2 linked regions of the Draconibacterium halophilum genome follow. The protein of the gene in region 2 interacts with the protein of the main gene of each other region in a pairwise test. Links are inferred from orthologs where the notes say so. Each region holds a gene or a part of one and is shown on either strand. Other genes may lie near its edges.

Region 1 (8,524 bases), 1.8 Mb from region 2 along the record:
GCGTTTTAAAACGAATTTCAGGTTCTATGCCAACGCCAATTTCGATCATTTTTACCCGCTTGAAAATAATAGCTCATTCCCGCTGTCTGATTATAAATATTTTGAACCAAACTTACCCGGAGACTTAACAGCTGACAACCCCGCTCTTGCTGAACAAAAAAGCTTTAGCTACGGTCTTGGTTTGAATTTCCGCAAAAAGCAACGAAAACCCTGGCTCGAAGAATCACCATTTTTATTTATCGATGATTTTTATGAATTCAACCTGTCTTTTAAACAAAGTGTTCCCGATCTATTTGACTCCAACGCAGATTTTAACCGGATTGATTTTTCGGTGCGCCAGCAGGCCAATTTGTCGCCTGGTAGTGGTATTGATTGGAGAATAATTGCCGGTCACTATTTTTCAGCCGATCAAATGCATTTTTCGCAATACAAGCATTTTCGTACTGCTGAAATCCCGGTGATGATGCGCCCTTTTACGCATCGTTTTCAGCTCATAAACGACTATGCTTTAAGCGCTAACAACAGTTACCTGAATGTAATGACCGAGTACCGGTCGGAATACCTACTGCTACGGTACCTTTCGGTTTTTAATAAACGCACATGGAGCGAAAGTATTCATTTAAATTACCTTACCACACCCAATTATAATAATTATTGGGAAATTGGCTACAGCCTTAACAACCTGTTTTTTGCGGGCAATATTGGTGTGTTTGCAGGGTTTAACGAAAATAAATTCGAGAGTGTTCAGCTTAAACTCAGCATTTCTGCCTTCGATTAATAATCGGTAGTGAACTTCTCCGGGAATTTCCCTTTAATGCCTTTTTCGCGGTAAAAATCTTTCATTCGTTTAATATCATCCCTCGCATTATCAGAAAGTTCAAATGGCTCTCCAATCGAAACTTCTTTTCTTCCCCAATCAAAATATCCAAGATATACCGGAATTCCGGTTTCTTTTGAAATGATATGAAAGCCGCCCTTCCATCGTTTATTTAAACTGCGTGTTCCTTCCGGAGTTAATGCCAAATGAATGTAATCTCGTTCATTAACCAACTGAATAGTTTGGCGAATAACGTTGGCTCCTTTTGAGCGATCGATGGGAAGTCCACCCATTTTTCGTACAAAATAGCCAAGTGGCCAAAAGAAAAATTCCTTTTTTATAAGAATATTGGCAACGGCTCCTTTCGAAGTATAAAACATCCAGGAAATTACAAAATCCCAGGCGCTGGTATGTGGTGCTCCAATAATGATACATTTTTTCACGGGAGCCTGACCTCCAACTACAGTCCAGCCCATTATTTTTAGCAAAAATTTACAAATTCCTTTCATTATATTGCTTGTATTGTTTTTAGTTCAAAGTTACTGGCATCGGCATACTTTTTCAGATAATGCTGCGCCTGATTAGTCGCATATTCAATCGTTTCATTTAATTCGTAGGCAATGATAATCATTAAGAATCGTTTTGTGTGTTTCGTAACACAAGTTCTTACTGAATCGCTGGTAGGTGTTCCAAAAGCTCCTTTGGCATCTCTGAATACCGGCATAAATTCAATATTCAGTTCCCCTCGCCCAATTCCTTTATATGGTTCACCTTTTTCTCCTATGCCAAAAGTAATTTCTCCGTCAATCGTATCTGCATCGTAACCTCCTATTGAAAATCCGGTTGAAATAGAAACCTGGTTTAACTGATCAACAACATTATTTACCTGGTAGATCTCGCTGCGTTTTAAAACTCTTCGGAGTAGTGCTTCTGCCGACAATCGGTAGCGAGCAGGATCTTTTCCACACTTTTTATAAGCTCTTCGCGAGGCAGCAATTGCAGGCATTTTGCTTATCTCTTCCACGCACAAACTACTATTTAGTTCTTTTATTTTTGATTCAATCTCTTCCCAAAGTTCATTGTTTTGTACCTGAATTTGCACATCACATTCAATGCAAGACAAAACAATTCCCGGTACTTTTTCAGCTAATTCTTTGCTAACAGTAATCCTTTGCATGGGTTTATTGATAATTATTTTTTTAATATTTTATATTATTCTTTTTAATATTTTTTAAAAAGCCGTAGCTTTGTATAAAAGCTTGAAGAAAATTTTTGCAAAGAAAAGAACTTTTGTATTTGATGCCAACAGTTTATTAAAATACAGGCATTAATGAAAGATATTTACAGATTTGCAAATTAATTTAAACTGAAAAACACATTTGAAAACTTTAAACAACATTTTTTCAGAAATCATTTTAAATGATTTTATTTAGTTAAACTGCACGAAAAGGGATATTAATTGTATCCCTTTTCTATTTATGTAAACAACTTGACTCTTGGAATAATTTTTGTAAATTAAAAACAAAAATTTATGTCATGAAAAATATATTATTATTAAGTATGCTTATCTTTTCAATTGTTGCAGTAAATGCACAGGAGAAAAAATTAAGTAGAAAGGAGAAAAAAGCACAGCGGAAAGCAATGCTTACCGAGCAAACAAAAGATATTGTTGAAGCCAATGCCTGGCAATTTAATGCCACACAAATGCTTCCGTCAAGCGGAAGAAGCCGAACGCTGACAACGCCTTACAGTGTTGTGCTTAAAGACAAAGAAGTGGACTCTTATCTGCCGTATTTCGGTCGTGCTTATTCTGTTGAGTATGGATCTACCGATTCACCAATGATTTTTGAGGCCCCTATTAAAGATTACAGTGTTGAAGATGCTAAAAAAGGAGGATTTACAATTAAATTCTCTGCAAAAAATAAAAACGACAAAGTGGAGTATTTCTTTAATGTAAGTTCAAATGGATCAACTTCTCTGAGTGTAAACAGCACAAATCGTCAACATATTTCTTACCATGGCGATTTGGTGCCGATTGAAGAAAAAGAAGAATAGTACATTTTAATATGATCAGAAAGCCGGGATAATCAAATTTATTCCGGCTTTTTTATAGCTCAACGGGTAGTTTCCTACTTAAAACAATTCCGGTTGGTGTTACCTTCGCCTGCATTGGAATGATTTCCACTCCGGCTTCCGAGGCTTGTTTTAGCAAAGCAGCGTAATCCGGATCAATAGCCTTTGCAGGTGCAAAAACAGAAACATCGCTTCGTTGGATGATGTAAAGCATTACGGCGCGCATTCCCCGCTTTTTAACGTCCATTAATGTTTTTAAATGTTTCTGCCCTCGCGTGGTAACGGCATCGGGAAACAAAGCATATTCGCCTTCTTTCATACTAACATTTTTAACTTCTATAAAGCATTTTTCGTTTTCATTTTCAGCGTAAACATCAAATCGCGAGTCGCCAAATTTTACTTCGCGCTTTACGTTTGTATATCCGTTAAATTCGGGTAGCTCACCACTCGAGATGGCTTCGTAAGCCAATTTGTTTGGATTTCCGGTGTTAATGCCTACCCAATCGCCGTTTATCTTTATCATTTCCCAGGTAAACTTTGTTTTTCGTTTAGGATCGTCGACTGGTGTAAGGAAAACTTCTGCCCCATTTTCAAGGCAACTTTTCATCGATCCGGAGTTGGTACAATGTGTAATAACAACTTCACCTGTATCCAATTCAATATCAGCCAAAAACCGTTTATAACGTTTTATCAGCTTACCATGAACAAGTTCTTTTTCAAATATCAAAATGTTGAGTTTTCTTGAAGAATTTACAATTGAGTTCGCGCAAACGGAACAGCATCCTGCCCGGTAAATTCTTTGTTCAAATATTTGTAGTATCCGGTAATCGCAATCATCGCCGCATTATCCATTGTATATTCAAACTTGGGAATAATGAGATTCCATCTGTGTTTTTTTGCATTTTCCTGCAGTGCATTTCGTAGGCCCGAATTGGCCGAAACACCACCGGCAACGGTAATTTCATTAATTCCGGTTTCTTTAGCAGCTCGTTTTAATTTACTCAAAAGTATTTCAATAATGGTATGCTGTAATGATGCACAAAGGTCAGCCATATTTTCTTCCACAAAGTTTTCATTCTCTTTAAGGTTGTCGCGCAAAAAATACAGGAAATTTGTTTTAAGGCCACTAAAACTGTAATCTAAACCAGCAATTCGGGGTCGCGAAAACTCAAAACGGTTTGGATCACCTTCTTTTGCTAATCGATCTACATGGGGACCGCCAGGGTAAGGTAAGCCCATTACTTTTGCACATTTATCGAAAGCTTCTCCAGCTGCATCGTCAATCGTCTGCCCAATCACTTCCATGTCTAAATAATCGCGCACAAGAATAATCTGCGAATTTCCACCGGAAACGAGCAAGCACAAAAACGGGAAATTGGGCGCTTTTAATTCCACACCATTTTCTTTAATAAAAAGCGCCAACACGTGTCCCTGCAAGTGGTTTACTTCAATTAATGGAATTTTTGCTGCCAGCGAAAAACCTTTTGCAAAAGAGGTGCCTACCAATAACGATCCAAGAAGTCCGGGACCACGAGTAAAAGCAACAGCCGATATTTCATGGCGACGGATGTTGGCCCGTTTAATTGCCAGGTCCACCACCGGGATAATATTTTGCTGATGTGCACGCGAGGCCAGCTCGGGAACAACTCCTCCATAATCTTCATGAACTTTCTGCGATGCGACAACATTCGACAGAATTTCACCATCGCGAATGATGGCAGCTGAAGTATCGTCGCACGACGATTCGATACCCATTATAATAATTCCTTTGTTAGCCATATAAATCTTCCCTTTTTTACGTTACTAAAACAAGATAAACGCCGTTGGGTTTATATCTTTGCACTTATTAAAAATAAATAGTTAACAAAACGACATATCCTTTTCTTTGTTATTGATTGAAATGGATTATGTTCGCTCTAAAATTGCAAAACTATTAAAAAAGGCTGGAAAATAATTATTGTTTTGCTGACAGCATTTATAATGTTGCTGGGTGCTGGTATTGTGCTTATCCAAAACAGCTGGGTACAAACAAAAATAACCCAAAAAATAGCCAAAAATCTTTCGAAAGACCTGCAAACTGATATAACAATTGGCAAAGTTGATATTGGTTTTTTCAAACGTTTAGAACTTGAAGATGTACTGATTAAAGATAGGCTTGGTGATACCTTGATTTACAGCAAGCTGATTAGGACACGAATTGATACACTTAAATTTAAAAGCAGGCAAATTGTTTTAAAAGAACTGGACTTTTATAATAACCGTATATATATATCAAAAGACTCAACAGACGTGTTCAATTTTGGATTTCTGATCGAAGAATATGGAGCCAATCCGGAAAAGGATACCCTGAATGCCTGGACATTTGCCTGCCAGGAATTTAAGTTTAGCGATATGCAGATAAGATTTGAAAACAGCAGAAATGAAAGCTATCCCATTGTTGATGCTCGTAACTTAAATCTTAATGTCTCAAATTTTTATTCATACAGAGACTCCCTTTCATTCAGAATAGAAGATTTAAGTGTAAATTCCGGACAAAATTTGCAACTGAAACAGGCCGCGGCAGACATTACAAATGTTGGCAAAGTTCTTACTATTAACAACTTTAATATGGTAAGTAATGGTTCATCAATCACTAATACTGATATGCGTTTTCAGTTTTACACTGCCAAAGACTCGATGAACCGCACTTTCGACATGAATATCCAAATTGCAGATTCGGAAATTGGCATGCAGGAAATTGGCGCAATGATACCCTCGCTAAAAGGTATGAGGGAAAAAATTAAACTTTCAGGAATTATTTATGGTAGTTTGAACGACCTGAAAGGAAAAAATCTGTACCTGGAAACCGGTAATAAAACCAATGCTTTGCTCGACTTTTATGTGAATGACCTGCTAAATCCTGCCGATATGTATCTGTTTCTTGATCTAAAAAAATCAGAAACAACTTTTGAAGATATTAGCAGTATTCGACTACCAAGCAATGCAAAAAACAATTATATCCGATTTCCGGAAAGTTTTTATGAGGCAGGACAGCTGCATTTTAGAGGTAATTTTAGTGGCTTTTTAACTGATTTTGTAACTTTTGGTACGCTGGAAAGCGAAATGGGCACATTAACTACCGATATTTTAGTTATGCCCGAAAAAGAAGGGCAAATTTATTACCGCGGTAATATTGAAACAACCAACTTTCAGTTAGGAGAACTTTTTAAACAAGACCAGCTGGGAGCAATTACTTTACAAGGTTCTGCCGACGGGCAATTCAACAAAACCACAGAAGTTGTTTCCGGCATATTTAAAGGAACTATTGATAGTATAGAATACAACAACTACAATTATAAAAAACTATCATTCGATGGTATTTTACGCGAAAAAATGTTCGATGGCTTGCTTGAAATTCAGGATCCTAACCTCGATTTTACTTTTATTGGAGAACTCGATTTAAATAATGAAATTCCCCGATTTGATTTTAATTTAAACCTGAGGCACGCTTACCCCGGCAAGCTTAATTTAACGCAGAATTTCCCGGCAACCAATATGACTTTTAAAATGGATGCCAATTTTACCGGCGACAGAATTGACAATGTTAACGGAATGATTTCGGTTAAAGAAGGGGCTTACAGCAACCGATATGGAGAAGTAAACCTCGAGGGAATTGAGTTTCTTGCGAATCAACAAAATGATAAAAATAAACTTCGTATTGAGTCTGATTTTCTTGATGCCGAAATTCTGGGTACCTACAACTTTAAAAATTTAAAAAACTATTTCTTTCAATTGGTAAATCATTATGTTCCGGCAGCACAAATTACTACTTCCCCTTTAACAAGCAACCAAAACAATTTTAATTACAATATTAATGCTAAGGAAGTTAATCCACTTGTAAAAATATTTTTGCCGGATTTAGCTTTTGAAGGTCCGTTTTTGTTGTATGGAAAAATTAACGCTGCCCGAAAAAGACTGAGTTTGAACGGAAGTATTCCGGGAATAAAATACAAAGACAACTGGGCGCGCGATGTGTATATCGGTAACAATTCGTTGAATGGAATTTATAATTCAAAATTCAGAATTGGCGAACTTTATCAGAAAAGTGGACTTAAACTTTACAATTTTACGGTTGACACCAAAATAGCCGACAATGTAATTGACAATGCAATATCGTGGAGTAATTATGATGAACTGACTTACAGCGGTGCCATCAGAACACAATCAAAATTCTCCGTTTCCGATTCTTCCGGACATCGTCATATCGATATTTATGGCCAACCATCGCAAATTTATGTTGCCGATACTTTGTGGTCGGTCAATCCGTTTTATGCAAGCATCGATTCCACTGCCATCAAAGTCGAAGGATTTAAAATTCAACACCAGAATCAAGTCTTCGCCATCAATGGAAGCATGACAGATAAAAAAGCAGATGTTATCCATCTCGTCATGGAAAATATCGACTTAACTTACCTTGATAAATATTTCGAAAAGAAAATAGATGTGAAAGGAAAAGTAAATGGGTACATTGGTTTTTCCCGTTTACTTAACGAACCCGTTATTTTGTCCGATTTAAAAATCGATCGCCTTTCGTATAAGAATGAATACATGGGTACTATTTCCTTATCAACCCAGTGGAATCAGGCAAGCTCTGCCATCGATACAAAACTTAAAGTGATTCGGAATAATAAAACAAACTTTTATGCCACCGGAGCCTATACTCCATCCTCCGGAGCATTGGATTTTGATATAGAAGTTGACAGTGCCTCGTTATTAATCATGTCGGCTTTTATGCGTCAAAATTTTTCTAATTTTCGGGGAGTGGCATCCGGGAAAGTAAATCTTGGAGGGAACGTTAAAAGCATCCTTTTAAACGGTGCACTTTTGGGCTCAACCGCCGGTTTTACTATTGATGCCACTCAGGTTCCTTATCATTTTACCGACTCGGTATATTTTAAGGATCACCGTATTATTTTTGATAATATTATTGTTTTTGATGACCAAAACAATTCCGGGATTTTTGATGGCGAAATTTTTCAAAGAAATTTTCAGGACATGACTTATAACCTGAATTTTCGGTCGAATAAGATAAAAGCACTTAATACCAAACCCAAAGATAACGAACAATTTTATGGCGTGGTAATGGCCAACGGAGGCGTTGAAATTGAAGGACAGGCACAACGCGTTAATTTAAATTGCTTTGGAACAACTTTGCCTGGAACCGATATTAAAATATCGATGGAAAGCCAAACTGAACTCAAACAATATGACTTTCTGAAATTTGTAGAGCCTGATGTTGAAAAGGAAGAATCGACTTTTTTTACAAACGGATCAAGCAGAGAGGATGGAGGATTTAACTTAAGCATTACCGTTGAAGCCACTCCCGATGCAGAGGTTCAGCTTATTTACAATTCGCAAATAGGCGATGTAATTCGGGCAAAAGGTGAAGGAATCCTGCTTTTCGAAATGGACGATGAAGGGAACATGAGTCTCTCGGGAAATTATAATCCAACCGAAGGCGATTATTTATTCACATTGCAAAATGTAATGAACAAACGCTTTTCGATTGAACAAGGTGGTTCAATACTTTGGTCGGGCGACCCATACAATGCTGTTGTTGACTTACAGGCAATTTACAAACTAAAAGCCTCATTG
Region 2 (8,474 bases):
ACTTTGTCTGATATGTCAATTGTAATTGTCTTCATCGCGATACAAAGCTACAACATCTTATTTATCTTCCAAAATCATTTTCAACACTGCCTGGGCTGTAATTTCGCGGTTGTAAGCCTCGTCTACTACAATTGAATTGGGGCTGTCGATTACACCATCGGTAACCACCATATTTCGGCGTACCGGAAGACAGTGCATAAATTTGGCATCGTTGGTTAAAGCCATTTTTGCTTCATCAACTGTCCAGTTCAAATCTTTTGAAAGTATCTGTCCGTAATCGTTGTACGAAGCCCAGTTCTTAGCATAAATAAAATCAGCGCCTTCAAACGCTTTTTTCTGATCGTATTCTACTTTTGCATCGCCCATAAATTCAGGTGCCAGTTCGTACCCTTTCGGATGTGTAACAACCAGCTCATAGTCGGTTTCGCGCATCCATTCCACAAACGAGTTGGCAACAGCTTGTGGCAACGCACGTGGATGTGGCGCCCATGTTAGAACGACTTTTGGTTTTTCTACTTTTTTGTGTTCTTCAATGGTTACCAAATCGGCATAACTTTGTAATGGGTGACGCGTAGCACCTTCCATACTCACCACCGGAACATCGGCAAATTCAACAAACTGACTTAGTATTTTTTCCGAATAATCGTCTTCACGGTTTTCGAATTTGGCAAAAGCACGTACACCAATCACATCGCAATATTTACCAATAACAGGAATGGCTTCGCGCAGGTGTTCGGCATTTTTGCCGTCCATAACCACGCCCATTTCCGATTCCAGTTGCCAGCTGTCTTCGTTTACGTTCATCACCATAGTATTCATGCCCATGTTCATGGCAGCTTTTTGGGTACTTAAACGTGTACGCAGACTTGAGTTGAAAAATACCAAAACCATGGTTTTGTTTTTCCCCAGATGTTGAAATCCAAACTTGTTATTTTTTACTTCGAATGCAGTTGCCAGCGCTTTTTCAATGCTGGGAATATCTTTTACTGATGTGAATTTCTTCATGTTATAAAAAGTTGGAAGTCCGAAGTTGGAAGCACGAAGCTTAAACCTCAAACTTAGTTTTGATTTTTTATTTAGGTCTTACTTGTCCGTTTCCTTCAATTATCCATTTATAGCTGGTCAATTCTTCCAGTGCCATTGGCCCGCGAGCGTGTAATTTTTGTGTGCTGATGCCAATCTCAGCTCCCAGTCCAAATTGGGCACCGTCGGTATAAGCGGTTGATGCATTTGAATATACAGATGAAGCATCTACCATTTTGCAGAATGTTTCAATACGCTCCTGGTTTTCAGTAACAATCGCCTCACTGTGTTTTGATGTATGTGTATTAATATGGTCCAATGCTTCGTCGAAAGAGCCTACTGTTTTAACCGACATTTTCATCGATAAGAATTCTGTTCCGAATGATTCTTCGGTAGCTTCAAATAACAGTTCTTTTGGATAAGTAGCTTGAATCTGTTCGAAAGCTTTTTCGTCGGCGTAAATCACTACTTTTTCTTCCGAGAGTTTTTTTGCAAAACCGTTTAACTCGGTAAGGCGACTATCGTGAATTACCAGGCAATCGAGAGCATTACACACCGATGGGCGGCGGGTTTTGGCATTAAATATAATTTCGCGGCCTTTTTCGGCATCACCAAATTCATCGAAATAAGTGTGGCATATTCCGGCACCGGTTTCAATTACCGGAATGGTGGCATTTTCGCGTACAAAATTTATTAGCCCCTGGCTTCCTCTAGGAATGATAAGGTCGATGTAGCCATGGGCACGCAACATTTCGTTGGTTTCTTCACGTCCGGCAGGAAGTAGTGTTACCGTATTTTCGTCAAAATCAAATTTCTTTAGTACATCGCGTATAATAGAAACAATAGCCTGGTTGGAGTAAATGGCATCGCTGCCACCTTTTAAAACACAGGCGTTACCCGATTTCAGGCACAAGGCAAAAACGTCGAAAGTAACATTGGGGCGGGCTTCGTAAATTATCCCGATAACACCAAAAGGCACCGAAACTTTCTTAATTTTTAGTCCATTATCACGTTCTGTTTCTTTTAATGTTATTCCAACAGGGCTCTCAAGACGAGCAACATTTTCCATGTCTCTGGCAATGCCTTCTATCCTTTCTTTCGATAATTTCAGTCGGTCGAACTTTGGATCTTGCGGATCCATACGATCCAGATCTTTTTGGTTCTCCGAAAGAATAAAAACCGATTTTGCCCTTGCTTCGTGTGCCAGTTCCAGCAATACTTTTTTCACCTGGTCGTCATTCACCAGGTTTAATTTGCGCGACGCATCAAGCGTTTTTTTTAGCTGTTGTTCTATCTTCATAATTTATGGTCTTTCAACGAAAAACCCTCTCCCGGGGGAGGGAGAGGGAGCTCAGAATAAGTTAAAATTAAGGCATCAAAAAAAGGGAGTAAGGGTAGTTTGTCATGCTAGACAAACGTAAGTTAAAGGATATTCTGAGCTATTTTATTTTTCTATATTAATGTTTCGTTTGTTTTATATTCTAAATACAAATAATCGTAATGAATTACCGGTTTTTGCTTGTCGGATTGTTTTCCCATTTCAATCTTTTCTGATCCGTACGAGGCTTTTCCCATGCCAACAAGTTCGCCGTTTGTGTCTACTATTTTAATTAGGTCTCCTTTTTTGAATTCGCTTTCAACTTTCTCAATTCCCACCGGCAGCAAGCTAACGGCTTTATCGGAAAGCAGTGCTTTTCTTGCTCCTTCGTTGATTTGTACCTGTCCCTTTGCAAAACCGTCGGAATAGCCGATCCATTTTTTTACTCCACTCGATGGCTTGACGTTAGGTACGAAAAAAGTGTGTTTTAGGTTTTTCGATTTGTCCAATAAATCTATCAGCACATTTGATCGGGTTCCGTTAGCTACGTGAACACCAATTCCATCGCCGGCAACTTTTTTGGCAATGCGAAATTTGGTTAGCATTCCGCCGCGGCCAAAATCTGAACGTTCTGACGAAATTGCATCCTGAGGTCCTTTATCGGCAACTCTAATGTGTTCTATCAATTCGGCACCATCACTATCCGGATGTGCAGTGTAAACACCGTCAATATTGCTGAGGATGATTAGTGCTTCCGAATCTACCATCGACGCGATTAATCCTGAAAGTTCGTCGTTGTCGGTAAACATCAACTCGGTTATCGAGATGGTGTCATTCTCATTTACAATTGGTATCACTTTATTTTCCAGCAATGTAGTAATACAGTTTTTCATGTTCAGGTAATGTCCACGGCTCGAAAAATTTTCCTTTGTGGTGAGTACCTGTGCGCAGGTCAACCCTTCTTCGTGGAAAAAATCAGAATAACGCGATATTAATTTTACCTGCCCCAGTGCAGCCCATAACTGTCGTTGCGATACGGCGTCCGATTTTTTTGTTTTACTCATAACAGCACGGCCTGCAGCAACTGCCCCCGATGATACCAAAACCACCTCAACGCCATTTTTTTGCAAATGAGCAATTTGGTCTACCAGATGGGCAATGCGCGCCACGTTGAGCGTTCCGTCGGCTTTGGCCAACACATTGCTGCCTACTTTTACTGTTATTTTTTTATAGCGGGTCTGCACAATTCTTTAGTTGTCTTTTATTTTTTTGTACGAAGCCAAAACTCCCTGAATTAGTGAAGAGCTAAAGCCTTTGTGTTCCATTTCGTTCAGGCCGGTAATAGTAACACCCATCGGAGTGGTTACTTTATCGATCTCTCTTTCAGGGTGATGTCCCGATTGAAGTAACAATTCGGTTGCACCTTTTACCGTTTGTGCTGTAATAAGCTGAGCCATTTCGGCGCTAAAACCAATCTCGATACCACCTTGCATAGCAGCACGGATATAACGCAGCGCATAAGCAATACCACACGACGAAAGTACAGTTGCAGCAGCCATAAGTTCTTCCGGAATTTCGATGGTTTTTCCCAGTTTGTCGAACAGTTCAACTACATACTCGCGGTATGGTTCGGTGTTACCATTTGCCGAAATACAGGTTAGCGATTCCTGTAAAGCAATTGCGGTGTTTGGCATTACCCGGAAAATTGGAATGTTGTTTCCAGCCATCTCTCCAAGCTCGTCAATGCCAACTCCGGCAACAATGGAAATGAAAATCTTCTCCGGCGACAAAATGGGTTTCAGGGTATTAATTACTCCCTCAATATGATAGGGTTTTACGGCAACGATGATCACATCTGCGTCTTTTGCTGCGTCAATGTTGTTGTCGTAAGCATCAATTCCCAGGTCGCTCATTTTTTTGAGCGTAGCTTCTTTTCTGTCGGAAACGGAGATATTGCTTGCTTCAACTGAGCCCGATTTTAAAAGACCAAGTGCAATGGCACCTCCCATGTTTCCTACCCCGATTATTGCTATTTTTTTATTTTCCATTTTGTCGAATTTAGAAAATGTAGTTTTCAAATCATTTTTTATTCAGCGAACGAGCCAAGTACTTCTGCAAACGCTGCTAAAAAGGTGTCGGCTTGTTCGGTTGTAAGGCTGAGCGGTGGCAACAGCCTGATAATATTTTGCCCCGATACGCCGGTAAAAATACCGTAATCGAAAAGCAATTTCTTGCGAATCTCGGCAATTGGTTTCTTGAATTCCAACCCGATCATCAATCCTTCTCCTCTGATCTCAAACTCTGCATCAATTGCCGCCAGTTTATCCATCAGGTAATTTCCAACTTTTTCGGCATTCTCAACCAGTTTTTCGTCTTTCATTACATCAAGAACTGCAATTGCAGCAGCACAAGCCAGGTGGTTGCCACCAAAAGTGGTTCCGAGCATGCCAAACCACGGCTCAATTTCCGGTTGAATGAGTACGCCGCCAATCGGGAATCCGTTACCCATTCCTTTTGCCATGGTGACAATGTCGGGTTTTATATCGGTATGTTGATAGGCGAAAAATTTTCCGCTTCGTCCGTAACCCGATTGTATTTCATCCAGAATTAGAACGGCCACATATTTTTCAGTCAGCTGTTTCAGTTTTGTCAGGAATTCGGTGTCGGGTACGTAAATCCCTCCAATTCCCTGAATTCCTTCAACAATTACCGCGGCCACATCGCCTTGTTTTAAAACTTCTTCTGTTGCGTTAATATCGTTAAACGGCAGGATAACCGCATTGTCTGTTTCGTTAACAGGTGCAATAATTTTCGGATTATCGGTAATGGCCACAGCGGCAGATGTACGTCCATGGAACCCTTTTTTATAACTGATAATTTTCTTTTTACCGGTAATGAAAGAGGCCAGTTTTAGTGCATTCTCGTTGGCCTCGGCACCCGAGTTGCAAAGAAATAACTGGTAATCTTCGCAGCCTGATTGTTTGCCTAGTTTTTCAGCCAGTTCCTTTTGCAATGGATTTTGAACCGAATTGGAATAGAACCCAATTTGCTGAAGTTGATCGCTTATATTTTCGATATAAGTCGGATGGCTGTGCCCAATTGAAATTACCGCGTGCCCGCCGTAAAGATCGAGGTATTTCTTTCCGTTCTCATCCCAAACATAGCAGCCTTTTGCCTTTACGGGAGTGATGTCGAAAAGTGGATATACGTTAAATAATTCCATATTCTATGTCGGAAGACCGAAGACCGGAGTCAGAAGTCGTTCCTTTGTTTTTTTGTTCTACTTTTTCCTTTTAAAAAGCTACCGGTTTTAAACTTAGTCCGGTTTTTTCATCCAGGCCAAACATCAGGTTCATATTCTGAACTGCTTGTCCGGATGCGCCTTTTATTAAATTGTCGGTTAAGCTGATTATTACCAGTTTGTTACCGTGTTTTTCCAAATATATTACGCCTTTGTTGGTATTTACTACCTGTTTTACGCCCGGATTTTTATCCGTGATAAAAACGAATGGATGATCGGCATAGTAATCCTTGTAAATTTCATTGGCTTCTTCAAGCGAGCCATCAAATTTTGTATAACAAGCTACAAATATACCCCGTGTATGGTTTCCGCGAATCGGTACAAAATTGAAATCCTTTTCAAATCCCGGCTGCAATTGCGTAAGGCTTTGGATGATCTCGCCTTCGTGCTGATGCTCGAAAATTTTATAAGCCGAAACATTGCTGCTTCTCCAGCTGAAATGCGAGGTTGCGGTTGGTTTTTGTCCGGCACCGGTTGATCCGGTAATGGCTTGCACATGAATCTCGTCCTGCAACATATCGTTGGCTGCAAGTGGCAAAAGTGCTAGCTGAATTCCGGTAGCAAAACAACCCGGATTGGCAATTCGTTCTGATGACTCAATTTCTTCCCGATTTAATTCAGGCAAACCATAAACAAAGTCGTTGCCTTCTCTTTTAAGCCGGTAGTCGTGGCTTAAGTCGATAATTTTTAAGTATTTCGGGAAAGTATTTTTCTCCATGAATTCGATCGACTTGCCATGCCCCATGCAAAGGAAAATAACATCCACTTCATCAAAAGGCATTTGGTCGGTAAATTTGATTTCGGTTTCACCCAGCAAATCAATGTGTACATCCGAAATCAGGTTGCCGGCATTGCTGGTGCTTTGCACAAAACCAATTTCTGCTTGCGGATGATTTAATAAAATTCTTAACAGCTCTCCGGCAGTGTATCCGGCTCCTCCTATAATTCCAACTTTAATCATCCTATAAATTTCCGTTTACTTTATTGTAGATTTTTAGTGAGTTCGATAAGATTTTGGTAAATCCTTTAACATCGTCGGCAGTCCATTCTTCAACAGTTTCGCCATACTGGCCAAATCCTGAATTCATTAAGTCGTGCTCCGATTCAATTCCTACTAACTCGAAATTGTAAGGTCTCAGTTTTACGATCACTTTTCCGGTTACATTTTCCTGTGTTGATTCCAGGAAATCTTCAATGTTGCGCATTACCGGCTCCTGATACATGGCTTCGTGTAAGAACATTCCATACCAATTGCCCAGCTGCTCTTTCCAGTACGATTGCCATTTGGTAAGCGTATGTTTTTCCAGCAGGTGGTGTGCTTTAATGGTAATCAGCGGTGCGGCAGCCTCAAAACCAACGCGGCCTTTAATACCAATAATAGTATCACCAACATGTGTGTCGCGGCCAATGGCATATTTCGACGCAACGCCTTCCAGTGCGCGAATTACATCCGCGCCGTTTTCATAAAATTCACCGTCGAGCGAAATCAGCTCGCCTTTTTCAAAACCAAGTTCAATAGTTTTTTCACCGGTAGTTTCTAATTGACTAGGATAAGCTTCTTCAGGAAGATTTTTGTTAGTGGTCAATGTCTCTTTTCCACCAACGCTTGTTCCCCAAAGTCCCTGATTAATGGAGTATTCCATTTTCGAGAAATCGGCTTCGAAACCGTATTTTTTAAGGTAATCAATTTCGTACTGACGAGTAAGCAACATGTCGCGGGTAGGCGTGATGATCTCGATCTCAGGAGCCAACACCTGGAAAGTAAGGTCGAAACGAATCTGATCGTTTCCGGCGCCGGTACTTCCGTGAGCAATGTATTTTGCATCAATTTCTTTGGCATACTCAATAATAGCAATTGCCTGAAACGCTCTTTCGGAGCTTACCGAAATAGGGTACGTATTATTACGTAGAACATTCCCAAAAACCATGTAGCGGATACATTTTTCGTAATACTCGTTGGTCACATCGAGTGTAATGTGCTCAACTGCGCCCAGCGCCAACGCGCGTTCCTCAATGACTTTTAATTCTTCGTCAGAGAATCCGCCCGTGTTGGCAATCGCTGTGTACACATCGTAACCTTTTTCTTCCTTCAGGTATTTTACACAAAACGATGTGTCTAAACCTCCGCTAAATGCCAGTACCAATTTTTTACTCATGTCTCAATATCTTTAAAAGAGCGACGGCGTTTGTTATTCAACTTAAGTCTGTAGCTGTCCGCCGAATAGCGAGCCGCCGCTCTACTTTTTATTATCTGATTGATTGTTTTTCTTTTTTGCAACACCCGCAAATCGTTTTGGCAGAAGATCGAGCAAGCTACGTTTTCTAATTCCGTTTCCGTTAGCGTAAGATGGTTTCTCCCAGGCTGGATCGTATAACATTCCGGTGCACAGGCATTTTGTTCTTCCCGTACGCTCTAAAATGTCGTGATTAACACAACCCTCGCAGCCTTTCCAAAATTGGTCGTCTAATGTTAACTCCGAAAATGTTACCGGGCGATATCCCAACTCGTGGTTGATTTTCATTACGGCCAAACCTGTGGTTAAACCAAATATTTTTGAGTTTGGATATTTTTTGCGCGACAGCTCAAATGCTTTCTTCTTAATGGCTTTTGCTAATCCAAGACCACGGTATCCTTCGGCAACAATTAGTCCCGAGTTAGCAACAAAGCCTTTTTCCTGCCAGGTTTCTACGTAACAAAATCCTGCAAAGTTTTCTTCATCAAGTGCAATAATTGCTTTTCCCTCCTTCATTTTTGAAGAAAGGTATTCATAAGACCGACGTGCAATACCTGTTCCGCGCTGTTGCGAAGCACTGTCGATGGCATCATTAATT

The links.
Region 1: the proteins of G0Q07_RS18930 (region 2) and sfsA interact in binary tests that used the Escherichia coli proteins (3 or more experiments, as listed by UniProt). The link is inferred for Draconibacterium halophilum from one-to-one orthologs.

The regions. Positions count from the first base shown.
Region 1 is NZ_CP048409.1:2,854,801-2,863,324, forward strand. What follows is about bases 1,772-4,625. They hold sfsA (DNA/RNA nuclease SfsA), read right to left. Parts: upstream 3,618-4,625; coding sequence 2,925-3,617; downstream 1,772-2,924. Other genes in these bases: G0Q07_RS11405 (B3/B4 domain-containing protein), read right to left, coding at 1,772-1,994; G0Q07_RS11410 (DUF4251 domain-containing protein), read left to right, coding at 2,354-2,872; tsaD (tRNA (adenosine(37)-N6)-threonylcarbamoyltransferase complex transferase subunit TsaD), read right to left, coding at 3,641-4,625. Outside these bases: G0Q07_RS11395 (DUF5686 and carboxypeptidase regulatory-like domain-containing protein), read left to right, coding at 1-778; G0Q07_RS11400 (1-acyl-sn-glycerol-3-phosphate acyltransferase), read right to left, coding at 775-1,293; more of G0Q07_RS11405, read right to left, coding at 1,326-1,771; more of tsaD, read right to left, coding at 4,626-4,669; G0Q07_RS11425 (translocation/assembly module TamB domain-containing protein), read left to right, coding at 4,853-8,524. UniProt on the Escherichia coli protein: Binds to DNA non-specifically. Could be a regulatory factor involved in maltose metabolism.
Region 2 is NZ_CP048409.1:4,635,068-4,643,541, reverse strand. What follows is about bases 199-3,002. They hold G0Q07_RS18930 (glutamate-5-semialdehyde dehydrogenase), read right to left. Parts: upstream 2,324-3,002; coding sequence 1,073-2,323; downstream 199-1,072. Other genes in these bases: proB (glutamate 5-kinase), read right to left, coding at 2,476-3,002; G0Q07_RS18935 (N-acetylornithine carbamoyltransferase), read right to left, coding at 199-1,005. In the rest of the region: G0Q07_RS18940 (hypothetical protein), read right to left, coding at 1-35; more of G0Q07_RS18935, read right to left, coding at 58-198; more of proB, read right to left, coding at 3,003-3,585; proC (pyrroline-5-carboxylate reductase), read right to left, coding at 3,592-4,389; G0Q07_RS18915 (aspartate aminotransferase family protein), read right to left, coding at 4,428-5,564; argC (N-acetyl-gamma-glutamyl-phosphate reductase), read right to left, coding at 5,635-6,603; G0Q07_RS18905 (argininosuccinate synthase), read right to left, coding at 6,605-7,798; G0Q07_RS18900 (GNAT family N-acetyltransferase), read right to left, coding at 7,880-8,474. UniProt on the Escherichia coli protein: Catalyzes the NADPH-dependent reduction of L-glutamate 5-phosphate into L-glutamate 5-semialdehyde and phosphate. The product spontaneously undergoes cyclization to form 1-pyrroline-5-carboxylate.